DNA from 3 places in the Dermacoccus sp. MPR-E5 genome. Region 2 is predicted to be linked to each of the others. Evidence: riboswitches for the same ligand, from Rfam matches in the RefSeq annotation. Region 2 holds a riboswitch; each other region holds the start of a gene.

Region 1 (4,204 bases), on a different contig from region 2:
GAAGGACAAGTTCATCGGCACCGACGAACAGTGGGACATCGCGACGAAGGTGCTGTCGGACGTCGCGCTCGAGTCCGGCCTCGAGCTCGTGCCGGACCCGGGCGGTGCCGCGTTCTACGGCCCGAAGATCTCCGTGCAGGCGCGCGACGCCATCGGCCGTACCTGGCAGATGTCGACGATCCAGTACGACTTCAACCAGCCCGCTCGTTTCGGCCTCGAGTACCAGGCGGCGGACGGTTCGCGCCAGCAGCCCGTCATGATCCACTCGGCGAAGTTCGGCTCGATCGAACGCTTCCTCGGCGTGCTCGTCGAGCACTACGCGGGCGCGTTCCCGGCGTGGCTCGCGCCGGTTCAGGTGCTCGCTGTGCCCGTCGCGGAGGAGTACTACGACTACCTGCAGGACGTCGCGATCAAGCTGCGCGAAGCCGGCGTGCGTGTCGAGGTCGACATGAGCGACGACCGCTTCCCGAAGAAGATCCGCAACGCGTCCAAGTCGAAGGCGCCGTTCATCCTGATCGCCGGTGAAGAGGACCGCGACAACGGCGCCGTCTCGTTCCGTTTCCGCGACGGGTCGCAGAAGAACGGCGTGCCGGTGGCCGACGCGATCGCCGAGATCACCCGCGTCATCACCGAACGTCAGAACACTGACCCGACGGCCGGCTGACTCCTGCCGCGACGACGACGCGCGCCCCCGAACCTCGCGGTTCGGGGGCGCGCTCGTGTGTTGGCATGTGCACCCGAAGGCCGGCGTTCGACACGGCCGGATGACCACGCTCGGGGTACGAAACCCGGCTGCGTCACCCGTCGCGGGGACCCACCTCAGCGCATGGTCATTTCGCTGCGGCGAAGCCCTTCTCGAGGTCGGCGATGATGTCGGCGGAGTTCTCGATGCCGACGCTCAACCGCACGAGGCCGGGCGTCACGCCGGCGCCGCGGCGGTCCTCGTCGCTGCCCTGGGAGTGCGTCGTCGACGCAGGATGGATGGCGAGGGAACGGACGTCACCGATGTTCGCGACGTGCGAGTGCAGTTCGAGGGCGTCGACGAACTTCTTGCCCGCCTCGACGCCACCGGCGATCTCGAACGACAGCACGGCGCCGGAGCCGGCGGGCAGGTAGCGGTCGGCGAGTTCCTTGTAGGGGCTCGACGGGTCGGAGGCGTAGAACAACGTCTCGACCTGCGGCTGCGACTTCAGGAACTCGACGACCTTCTTCGCGTTCTCCACGTGTCGCTCCACACGCAGCGACAACGTCTCGAGGCCTTGCGCGATGAGGAACGCGTTGAACGGGGAGACGGCCGCGCCGAGGTCGCGCAGCAGTTCGACGCGCGCCTTGAGGATGAAGGCGAGGTTCGCGCCGAGCGGCGATCCGACGCCGAGGTCGCGGGCGAACGCGAGACCGTGGTAGCTCTCCGACGGCTCGTTGAACTGCGGGAACTTCGCCGGGTCGGCGGCGTAGTCGAACGTGCCGGCGTCGACGAGCACGCCGGCGATCGACGTCCCGTGCCCCCCGAGGTACTTCGTCGCGGAGTGGATGACGACGTCCGCGCCATGCTCGATCGGGCGCAGCAGGTACGGCGTCGCGACGGTGTTGTCGACGAACAGCGGCACCCCGGCGTCATGCGCGACGTCGGCGAGGCCGCGCACGTCGAGCACCTTCTGGTCGGGGTTGCTCAGCGTCTCGCCGAACAGCAGCTTCGTGTTGTCGCGGATGGCGCCGCGCCACTCGTCGAGATCGTTGATGTTGTCGATGAACGTCGTCTCGACGCCGAGTCGCTTGAGCGTGTACTTCAGCAGGTTGTACGTGCCGCCGTACAGCGCGGACGAGGCGACGATGTGGTCGCCGGCCTGAGCGACGTTGAGGATGGCGAACGTCGTCGCCGCCTGACCCGACGCGAGCAGCAACGCGCCGACGCCGCCCTCCAGCGCGGCGATGCGGTCTTCGACCGCCTGCGCCGTCGGGTTGCCGATGCGCGTGTAGATGGGGCCGAGATCCGACAGGCCGAAGCGGTTGGCCGCGGTCTCGGCGGAGTCGAAGACGAACGACGTCGTCTGGTAGATCGGCAGCGCCCGGGCGCCGGTGTCGCCGTCGACGTTCTGGCCGACGTGGATCTGCTTGGTCTCGAAGGCCCAGTTCTCGGAGCTCATGATGATGTCCCTCTTGAGGAGTGCGTGGACGCACGGGCGGCGCACCGTACGTGTGGTGCCCGAAGGGGAATCCCTCCGCGCTTGCCCGGACGCGCTCGGCGCCGGGCCAGGTCGTCACCCGGAGCACCCCGCCGCGGTGGGAGGGTTGCCGGCCAGCAAACCGGGGTTTGACGCTGGCGCTCGTGACCTGCGGCCACTCTAGGCCGGGTGGTGTCATCAGGCGGGAATGCTGTCTCACATTCCGGTCGCGGCCCCGTGCTGACGCGACGCGCCTACGGGCGACGACCCTCATGCCGTGCTTGACTGTTGCCATGACACCGACGATCGTCCGCGCGCGCCGCGAAGACGCGTTCGCCTGCGCGGCGCTGCGTCTGCAGATGGACCTCGAGGCGGGGGAGAGCAACCGCTCCGGCTTCATCACCGAGTATGCCGATCACTGGCTCGCGCACTACGACGATCTGCCGACGTGGCTCGCCTCGAGTGCTGACGGGACGGCTCTCGGCATGGTGCAGACGTCGCTCGTGCACCGGCCCCCGGCGCTGGCTCGGCCGGCGCAGCCGTCGCTCTACATCGCGGTCGTCTTCGTCACGCCGTCGGCGCGCGGCCAGGGCCTGGCCGAGCGGATGCTGCGGATCGTCGACGCCTGGGCCGACGCGCACGACGTCGCGCGAATGATGCTCAACGCCCGTCCGCGTGCCCGCAGGCTGTACGAACGGGCCGGCTTCGGCCCGCCGGACGAACGTCACATGCAGCGTGTGGCGCCGTTCGGCCTCGACGCCCGCCGCGATGCGGAGCGTGCGTCATGAGCGACGACGTCATCTGGGCGCTCGATCAGCGCGAGCGCTGCATCGCCTGCCCGTCCAAACCGGTCGCGAACGCCGTCGTCCTGCACCTCGGTGCTGACGGCGCCCTCGCGCGCGACGCTGTCGAGCAGTGGGCTCGTGACGGCGTCATGGCCGCCTCGGTCGCATGGCCGGGGGCGGCGGCCGGCCTCGATGACGACGACTGGCTCGACCTCGAGGACGCCGTCACGGGCCTCGCCGGGCTGGCGAGCATCGTCGCCGTCGTCGGTGACGGCGACGCGGCCGAGGTCGCGCGGACGTTGGCGGGCCGTGTCGGCGACGTCGCGCACGCGGGGGAAGCCGACCGAACCATTGTCCCGGCGCGTCTGCGCGAGATCGCGGCGGTCTGAGACCGCTCACCCGGGGTGCATGGTGCGCGCGAGCCCACCCGCGGCCGCTGCGTCGAGGCAGGCGGGGCTCTAGGATCGGGCCATGGTCGACGAGTTCAACACTGATTCGCAGGACGACATCCTCATCGAGCAAGCCGGCGCCTTCGCGGGCGAGGCCGACGGGTTCGGGCGGCTGTGGACGCCGCACCGCATGGCGTACATCGAGGGCGAGCGTCCGACAAAGGACGCCGGCCACGGCTGCCCGTTCTGCGCGTCGCCTAGGAAGACCGACGCCGACGGCCTCATCGTCCACCGTGGTGAGCACTGTTTCGTCGTGATGAACCTGTTCCCGTACAACCCGGGCCACCTGCTCGTGTGCCCGTACCGTCACGTCGCCTCGTACATCGACCTCACCGACGACGAGACCGAGGAGTTCATGAAGCTGACGAAGGCCGGGGTGCGTGCCCTCAAGGCCGCGTCGAACCCGGGCGGGTTCAACCTCGGGATGAACCAGGGTGACGTCGCAGGTGCCGGCGTCGCCGCGCACCTGCATCAGCACATCGTGCCGCGCTGGGGTGGCGACATGAACTTCATGCCGATCATCGGGCGCACCAAGGCGCTGCCGGTGCTGCTCGAGGACAGCCGTCAGCGCATCGTCGCGAACTGGCCGAACGACTGACACCGGGCACCACGGGCAGTGCGCTGCCTCGAACGGGTATATCGAACCGCTACAGTTGAACCACCATGCTCAACAAGTACGCGCGCGCGTTTTTCTCCGCCATCTTCCGGCCCATCGCCCAGCTCCTGCTGCGTCTCGGCATCAGCCCCGACGTCGTGACGATCGTGGGCACCGTCGGTGTCGCGTTCGGTGCACTGTGGTTCTATCCGC
Region 2 (4,204 bases):
TCGAACAGCTCGAGACGTTCATGCCGTGGTTCGACGAGCACGTCGGCATGACGCCCGTGTGGGTGTGCCCGCTGCGCCTGCGCGGCGACGACGCGTGGCCGCTGTACCAGCTCGAACCGAACCGCACGTACGTCAACGTCGGGTTCTGGGGCACCGTCGCCATCACCCCCGGGCGGGCTGACGGCGACGTCAACCGCGACATCGAGGCCGTGCTGCCGACGATGCACGGCCACAAGTCGCTCTATTCCGACGTCTACTACGACGCCGAGACGTTCGAAGAGCTGTACGGCGCAGACGAATACCGCCGCATGAAGACGAAGTACGACCCGCAGGGCCGCCTTCCTGAGTTCGCTGACAAGATGAGGACGCACGCATGAGCCAGACCACGACCGCCACCCCCCTCGTCGCCCAGGCCGTCCAGGCCGTGTTGGAGGAGCCGTTGCCCTTCCGCATCACGGCGTACGACGGCACCGACATCGGCCCGCGCGACAGCGACATCGCCGTGCGTGTCGAGAGCGAGGAGGGGCTGCGCTACCTCCTCAGCGCCCCTGGCGATCTCGGCCTCGCCCGCGCCTATCTGACGGGCACGCTGACCGGCACCGGTTTCCACCCTGGTGACCCCTACGAGGTGTTCAGCCGCATCAAGCGTGACGTGCGCACGAAGCAGCTGACGCCGAAGGGCGTCGCGTCGGCGCTCGCGCCCGTCGTCAAGCAGCTGGGGCCGAAGGCGTTCGTCCACCCGCCGCTGCCCGAGGTCGAGAACGAGCCCCGCTGGAAGCGCCACCTCGCCAAGGTGAACCCGGTGGGTCGCGCCGCCGACTCGATCAAGCACCACTATGACGTCTCGAACGCGTTCTACGAGAAGGTGCTCGGTGACTCGATGGCCTACACGTGTGCCGTGTTCGACACGCCGGACGACACCCTCGAGGAAGCGCAGGAGCGCAAGTTCGCCCTCGTTGCCGACAAGCTCGACCTGCAGCCCGGCCAACGGCTGCTCGACGTCGGCTGCGGCTGGGGCGGCATGGCGATGCACGCCGCTCGCGAGCGCGGCGTCCACGTCATAGGCGTCACCCTGAGCAAGGAGCAGGCCGAGTGGGGTCAGCGCGCCGTGCGTGAGGCGGGCCTCGAGAGCCTCGTCGAGATCCGCCACGGCGACTACCGCGACGTCACCGAGACGGGCTTCGACGCCGTCAGCTCGATCGGCCTCACGGAGCACATCGGCGTGAAGAACTACGCCAACTACTTCTCGTTCCTGCACTCGAAGCTGCGCGACGGTGGCCGCCTGCTCAACCACTGCATCACGCGTCGCGACGACACGGCATCGGCCAAGCCGGAGCCGTTCACCGATCGCTATGTCTTCCCCGACGGCGAGCTCGCCTCGCCGGGGCGGCTCATCAGGGAGTGCCACGACGCCGGTTTCGAGGTTCAGCACGACGAGAACCTGCGCCTGTCGTACGCCCTGACGCTGCGCGACTGGTGCCGCAACCTCGAGGCGAACTGGGATTTCTGCGTCGCCGAGGCGGGCCTGCCGACCGCGAAGGTGTGGGGCATCTACATGGCCGGTTCACGCCTCGGGTTCGAGGAGGGCTGGCTGCACCTGCACCAGGTGCTCGCCACGAAGACGACCGACAACGGCGACAACGGCGGCTACCCGCTGGGCTCGCACTGGGCACCCTGAGCTCTCACTGGCGGTGCTGAGCGGCTGCCCGTTGCCCGTCCAGACGTAGGCGACGCGCAATCATGACGGTGGGGGTGATGCCGACGAGCATCGCCGCCACCGTCATGATCTGCGTCCACGCGAACGCGTTCTGGAACGAACTGTTCGCGATGGCGACGGCCGCCGAGCGCAGGTTGAACGCGAGGATCGCGGCGCGGGCCCCTGACGCGCGGCGTGTGCGCGCCCAGTAGACGAGAGCGCCGACGGCCGGCGCGAGCAGCGACCACATGTACGCGCTCAAATCGCTGCCACCATGCGACTTCACGAACTCGACCGTGACGATCGACGCTCCGATCTCGAACACGGTCACGGCGATCATGAACCATCGATCACCGCTGCTCACGGAAGGGGGAGTGCTCCACGGGCGTTCTGCTCTCAGTATGGCCGCCCGGGTGCGGCGGGCCCCTGACGAATGTCACGGTGTGGCCGCCGTTGATGCATAACTCGACCTTTATGTTTGGCCAGTGCTACGTTATGTGTGGGTCACGAGCCCCGGCGCGAAGTCTCGGCTGGCCGGGCGGCAACCCCCATGCGAACGCACACGCGCGCCGGGGTGCCCCGAGTAACGACCCGGCCGCCCGTCGACCGACGCGGCGGCAAGCGCAACGAAGGGTCTGCCATGACACTCCTCGACACCACGCCCGACACGAACGTCGACTCCGCGAGCGGCGCACCGACGGGTGTTCCGACGAGCGCAGCGGCGCGCCACGGCGGCACCGTCGCGACGCCCGGGCTGCGCATCGAACGCCTCGGCCCGGCGTTCGGCGCAATCGTCCACGGCGTCGACCTCGCGCAGGTCGACGACGCGATAGCGTTCGACCTGCGCCGCGCGCTGCTCGCGCACAAGGTGCTCTTCTTCCGGGGTCAGGACGCGTTCGACGACGACGCTCAGGTGCGCCTCGGAAACCTGCTCGGCGAGCTGACGGCGGGCCACCCCGTCGCGGGCACGCACGAGCGCAAGGAGATCTACTCGATCGACTCCTCCGACCCCGAGTTCTCGTTCTCCGACGAGTGGCACACGGATGTCACGTTCATGAAGGAGCCGCCGGCCATCAGCGTCCTGCGCGCCGTGACGCTGCCGGACTACGGCGGCGACACCTCCTGGGCCGACGCGCAGGCGGCGTACGACTCGCTGTCGGAGCCGTTCCGCGGCCTCGTCGACCAGCTCGTCGCCGCCCACGACGGCAACCGCGAATGGGGCGCCTACCTGCGCAAGAACGGTGGGCAGGAGTGGAGCGGCGAGGTCGTCACCGAGCTGCCCGTCGTCGAGCACCCCGTCGTGCGTGTGCACCCCGAGACGGGCCGTCGCGGGTTGTTCGTCAACCCCGGTTTCACCTCCCACATCGTCGGCGTGTCGCAGGCCGAGTCGCGGGCGATCCTCGACGTGCTGTACGCGCACCTGACGCAGCCCGAACACACCATCCGCCACCGTTGGGCGCCCGGCGACGTCGGCATCTGGGACAACCGCGCGACGTCGCACTACGCGAACCGCGACTACGTCGACGCCAACCTTGGCCCGCGCGCCATGAGGCGCGTGACGGTCGGTGGCGACAAGCCCGTCGGCGTCAATGGCCTGACGGGTGGCGCAGCTGCCTGACGGTGTGAGCTGACATGGCGCGGTGCGGGTCTCTGGGGCCCGCATCGCGTCGTCATGTACCCCTCTGCGATTTTCGTCCCCCTTCGCGAATCCCGTCCCCATCGGCGAATCCCGTCCCCATCGGCGAATCCCGTCCCCATCGGCGAATCCGGTCCCCATCGGCGAATCCGGTCCCCATCGGCGATTTTCGTCCCCATCGGCGATTTGCGTGTGTACATTCGTCCAGCCGGCCGTCGGGAAAATCGGTCGCCGGGGGCGTCGCACGGTGATGGAATGACGGGATGCTGACGCTCATCAGGCCCGACGCCGCTCGCTACGACGACTGGAAGGACGCATTCGACGAGTTCGGCGCGACGCCGAAAGACGGCACGGGCTATCGTCGCGACGACGTCGTCGACACGTCGCGCGCCGGGTTCGACGCCTACCTCACCGATCGTGCGCGCCAGGGCGATACGACCGTCGCGCCGCCTGAGGGATTCGTGCACTGCAGCTATTTCTGGGTGCTCGACGGCCCGCGGGCGGGGGAGGGTGACATCGTCGGCTTTCTGGCCCTGCGTCACACCCTCACCGAGGTGCTGTATGAGGCGATCGGTCACATCGGCTACTCGGTGCGTCCCAGCGCTCGTGGGCGGGGCGTCGCCGCGGGCGCGCTGATGCTCGGTCTCGACGAGGCGCGGGCGCTCGGCGTCGAACAGGTGCTGGTGTGCTGCAGCACCGAGAATCCGGCGTCACGTGCCGTCATCGAGAAGTGCGGCGGGCAGTTCGAGGACGTCCGCTCCCACCCCGCGTTTCCGGGCGAGACACGTCGCTACTGGTTCGGCTCGCCGCCGTTTCCGCAGGGACCGACGGCCTGACGCCGGCTGCGGCGGGTGCGAATGCGACCGAAAATC
Region 3 (4,204 bases), on a different contig from region 2:
CGCCCCTGCATGCGCGGGTGTTCCCGACCTGACGCAAGCGCGTGAGGCCGGGGTTGGGAGCAGCGCGAGATCAGTGCGCTGTGGGCTTGACCGCGAGGACGGGGCACGGCGCGTCGAGCAGCAGCCGCTGAGCGCTCGAACCGAGGATCAGCTTGCCGACGGGCGTGCGGCGACGCAGCCCGATGACGAGCAGCGCCGGGTCGAGTTCGGCCACCTCGTCGAGGATCACCTCGACCGCGTCCTGGCCCTCCTCCACCTGCACGACGCGGCCGCCGACCGCGTCCGCACTCTCCTGCGCGGCAGCGCGCGCGTCGTCGCTCGGGACGGTCGAGACGAGTACGAGCGGGCGCCCCAGCACACTCGACTGACGCACGGCCTCGGCCACCGCGGCCTCACCCTCCGGGCCCGGAGCGAAACTGACGACGACGGACATGCGCAACCCCTGTTCTGCGACTGTGGCGATCGGCTCACACGCTACCCGAGGTGCCGCGAGCGCCCGCCGTCACGCCACGGGACGGACGCGGCCCGCCTCGGCCGTGAGCGGCCGGGCGATGACCTCGCGCACGAGCGCCGCGATCTGGTCGGCCTCGATGAGGAAACCGTCGTGACCGTGCGGCGAGTGGATGAGACGCAGCCGTCCGCGCCCGTGAGCCCGGACGATGTCGGCGGAGGCGCTGACCGGGAACAGCCGATCGGAGTCGACCGCGGCGACGACGAGCTCACCCCCGAACACCCGAAGCGCAGGCTCGATGCCGCCGCGGCCGCGGCCGACGTCGTGCGTCGCCATCGCCTGCGTGAGCCGCACATAACTCATGGCGTCGAACCGCGCGACGAGTTTCGCGGCGTGGTGCTCGAGATAGCTCTCGACGGCGAACAGGCCGCCGTCGAGCGTGCGGTCCGCTCCCTGCGACTCGCGCCCGAACCGCTCCTGCAACTCGTTCGCGCTGCGGTAGGAGGTGTGCGCGATCTGGCGGGCGAGCCCGAGCCCCGACGTCGGGAAGACGCCCTGCTCGAGGTAGCCGCCACCCCGGAAATCCGGGTCAGCTTCGATTGCCCGCACCTGCGTGTGCCCCCACGCGATCTGGTCGGCGCCCGCCGCCGCGCAGCTCGCGACGACGAGGGCGCGCTGCACCCGATGCGGGAAGGTCGCCACCCACTCCGCGGCGCGCATCCCGCCGAAGGAGCCGCCGATGACGGTATGGAAGCGCGCGATGCCGAGAGCGTCGGCGACCCGCGCCTCGGCGCGCGCCTGATCCCTGACGCTGACGTGTGGGAAGCGCCCGCCCCACACCCGGCCGTCTGGTGCGAGCGACATGGGACCCGTGCTGCCGCGACAGCCGCCGAGGACGTTGATCGCCACGACGAACAGCTCGTCGGTGTCGAGGGGCGCGCCGGGGCCGATGAGACCAGGCCACCACCCCGCCGTCGGCTGCCCGGGGCCGACCGGCCCGACGACGTGCGAGTCTCCGGTCAGGGCGTGCTCGACGAGGACGGCGTTGCTCGCGTCGTCGTTCAGCTCGCCCCAGCACTCGTACGTCATGATGACGTCGGGCAGGGCGGCGCCGTTCTCCAGCGTCAGGGTGCCGATGTGGACGGCACGTGCGTGCGGGTTGAACCCGTCGTCGGTGAGGGGCGCCGCGGGGTCGGCCACGGCGAGGCGACGGTGCGAAACCATGACGTCCTCGATTCCGAGGTGGGTCGCAACCCACCTCTCGCGCTTGCCGCCCACGGGCGGCCCTGTCGTCACCCGGGGCACCCCGCCGCGAGGGAGGGTTGCCGCTCAGCAAGCCGGGGCTTGTGTCGCTGAAACTCTTGACCTGCGACACAGTAGGCGGCCCTGCCCGCGGCTTCCATCGTTCGCGCGACGACGTCCACGATGTGGCGCGCTCCCACAACCGGCACGCTCGTCAGGCGACGGAACTCTGCCGAGCCTTCGTGTGGAGCGCACCGACGGCCTGCTCGTACGACAACCCCGTGCCTGTGATGTCGCGCAGCAGTTGCCCCAATGACGTCCGCCCGATGCGCAGCGACGCCGCGGCGCACGCACCGGCTCCCCGCAGGTCGCCTTCGCGCCAGGTCGCGGCGGCCTCGAGGGCCTTCCACGCGGCGCGGCCGTGGCGCGGCACGAGCGGCAGCCAAGTTCGCAGGCACGCGCTCGTCATCGGCGGGCCCGGCTCGCCGAGCGGCGTGCCCGGGCTCAGCAGACGGAAGAGTTCGGGTGCGACGCACAGGAGGATCTCATCGCGCGTCGGGCCGTCGACGACAGCGTCGGCGAGCACCTGCAGGTTGGCGCTGCGGGAGCGTCGCCGGGTGCCCGACGCGGTGTCGGGGACGTCGCACAACCGTGCCCAGGCGGCTCGGACGTCGACGACGCTGGGAACGGGGCGCGCGGTGGCGGCCATGGCCTCGCCGCCGCGGCGGACGTCGCGAAGCTGCTCGCGGGTCTGCTCTGACAGGGACGGGATCTCGTGGATCGCGCCGTCACAGCAGCCGAGCTCGCATTCGATGGCCCACCAGTGCTCGTCGCTGGCACCGAGGACGTGGTGCAGCGGCACGCGGCGCTCGATGCGTTTCGCGAGGGCCGCGATGTCGACGCGGCCCGGCTCGCAGCGATAGGCGATGGCGATGGCGGCCTGCGCACCCATCGTCGCGCGCCGCTCAGCGACGACGTCGAGCATGTGCGCCGTCTCCCCGTCGCACGCATCGTCCGCCCAGCCGAGCACCCCCGCGAGCGCACCGTCACGTTCGAACAGGACGATGACGGCGCCCGCCCCCTCGGAGCCGACGAGATCGGGAAGGGCTGCCACCAGGGCGCTGAGGCCCTTGAGTCGTGTTGTTGTCTTCATGCCCCCAGCGAAACCCATGACGCCACCCGCGCGCTGACCACGAGCCACAAACCTGTGGACGAGGCATCCTGCGGGCCGCGAAACGGGCCGTAGCCGTCACACCTGTGGGTGAGTGGGCCGTTCGAGCAAGGCCAGGCGGGGGTTCGGGGCCCGTTAGATCGTCGCCCGGAAGCCCGTTGATGCGCACGGACGACACATCGCCGAACCGGCCCGGACACGCCGAACGCCACCCGCCGAAGACGAGTGGCGTTCGGGGTGGAATCAGGGCGACGTCAGGCTGACGGCGGGATCTGCGCGACGAAGTCGCGACGCGCCGACTGGGCGATCTTGCGGATGAGGACGACATCGAGGCCGCCACCGATGAAGCCGCCCGCCACGGGGATGAGGCGCGGAATGCGCGTGAGGAAGCGACGCCCCACCTGCGAGCCGAGACGGAACGCAACTGACTTGTTCACGACGGCGAGCGCCGCCGGCGGCAGCCTGCGCGTGGCGACGTTCGTCGCGACGCCACCCGTCATCGGGCCGAGGCCCTTGAGGACCTGCGTCGCGTCCGCACCGATGAGGTCGAGCAGGATCGCCGAGCGCACGGCTGGGTCGTCGACGTCGTGACCGTTGATGGCGGCGATTGCCGCGACCATGCGCGTCGCGACGGTGTAGAAACCGATGACGTTCGCGGGCAGTGCCACGGGGAGCGTGACGAAACCGCCGAGGTTGGTGAGGAAGCCGTTCGCGCCCGCGAGCTTCGTGTGTGATGCGACGACGTCGTCCATCGCCGCTTCCTTGGAGCCCGCCTTCTTCATCGCCTCGTCGGCGACGGCGCGGGCCGACTTGAACGTCGCCACGCCCCCGATGCCCACCGAGATGAGGTGCTGCGCCAGGGTGTTGGCCGTCGAGTCGAGCATGCCCGACGATTTCTCGGGGGCTGCAGGAGCCTTCTTGTCTTGACCGAATCCGAACATGAGGTGATCCTCCCAAGTTGGCGGGGGCCCGGCAAGCCACCGCAGGGGTGGCCGCAGCCAGGCGAGCGTTGCGAAGCCCGCGTGGCCGTCGGCTCAGACCGACGGCCGGCGAGAAGCGCTCGCGGGCTCACAACGAGCCCTTGGTGCCCGGATCCTCTCCCTCGGCGCGCAGGAACTGCTCCAGCTCGGCGCCGATCTCGTCTGCGCTCGGCAGGTCGTTCATCTCGGCGGCGAGGAGCGAGCGTCGACGACGACCCTCGGTGAAGGCGTCGTACTGCCGCTCGAGGCCCTCGACGACCTCGGTGACCTCGTCGTTCTCGCTGATCTGCTTGGCGATGTCGGCGCGATGCAGCCCGGCGATCGCGGCGAGCTCCTGAGCGGGGATCGCCAGCCCCGTCA

What was found. Region 2 has a riboswitch for S-adenosylmethionine ahead of AC1RS9_RS09875 (TauD/TfdA dioxygenase family protein). Riboswitches for the same ligand answer to the same signal wherever they lie in the genome.
Region 1: it holds a riboswitch for S-adenosylmethionine, as region 2 does, so the genes downstream of both, AC1RS9_RS03020 (bifunctional o-acetylhomoserine/o-acetylserine sulfhydrylase) here and AC1RS9_RS09875 (TauD/TfdA dioxygenase family protein) in region 2, are expected to answer to the same signal.
Region 3: it holds a riboswitch for S-adenosylmethionine, as region 2 does, so the genes downstream of both, metX (homoserine O-acetyltransferase MetX) here and AC1RS9_RS09875 (TauD/TfdA dioxygenase family protein) in region 2, are expected to answer to the same signal.

What each region holds. Positions count from the first base shown of each region.
Region 1 covers NZ_JBXASS010000003.1:103,075-107,278, reverse strand. The annotation lists gene thrS (threonine--tRNA ligase) at 1-664, shown strand, start outside; gene AC1RS9_RS03020 (bifunctional o-acetylhomoserine/o-acetylserine sulfhydrylase) at 831-2,144, opposite strand; SAM riboswitch class IV at 2,217-2,332, opposite strand; gene AC1RS9_RS03015 (GNAT family N-acetyltransferase) at 2,456-2,950, shown strand; gene AC1RS9_RS03010 (hypothetical protein) at 2,947-3,336, shown strand; gene AC1RS9_RS03005 (HIT family protein) at 3,419-3,994, shown strand; gene pgsA (phosphatidylinositol phosphate synthase) at 4,060-4,204, shown strand, end outside.
Region 2 covers NZ_JBXASS010000011.1:39,444-43,647, reverse strand. The annotation lists gene AC1RS9_RS09890 (FAD-binding oxidoreductase) at 1-377, shown strand, start outside; gene AC1RS9_RS09885 (SAM-dependent methyltransferase) at 374-1,678, shown strand; gene AC1RS9_RS09880 (hypothetical protein) at 1,683-2,036, opposite strand; SAM riboswitch class IV at 2,199-2,326, shown strand; gene AC1RS9_RS09875 (TauD/TfdA dioxygenase family protein) at 2,337-3,314, shown strand; gene AC1RS9_RS09870 (GNAT family N-acetyltransferase) at 3,596-4,168, shown strand.
Region 3 covers NZ_JBXASS010000013.1:87,403-91,606, reverse strand. The annotation lists gene AC1RS9_RS11160 (universal stress protein) at 71-433, opposite strand; gene metX (homoserine O-acetyltransferase MetX) at 503-1,675, opposite strand; SAM riboswitch class IV at 1,710-1,818, opposite strand; gene AC1RS9_RS11150 (hypothetical protein) at 1,908-2,846, opposite strand; gene AC1RS9_RS11145 (EcsC family protein) at 3,119-3,805, opposite strand; gene AC1RS9_RS11140 (PAC2 family protein) at 3,933-4,204, opposite strand, start outside.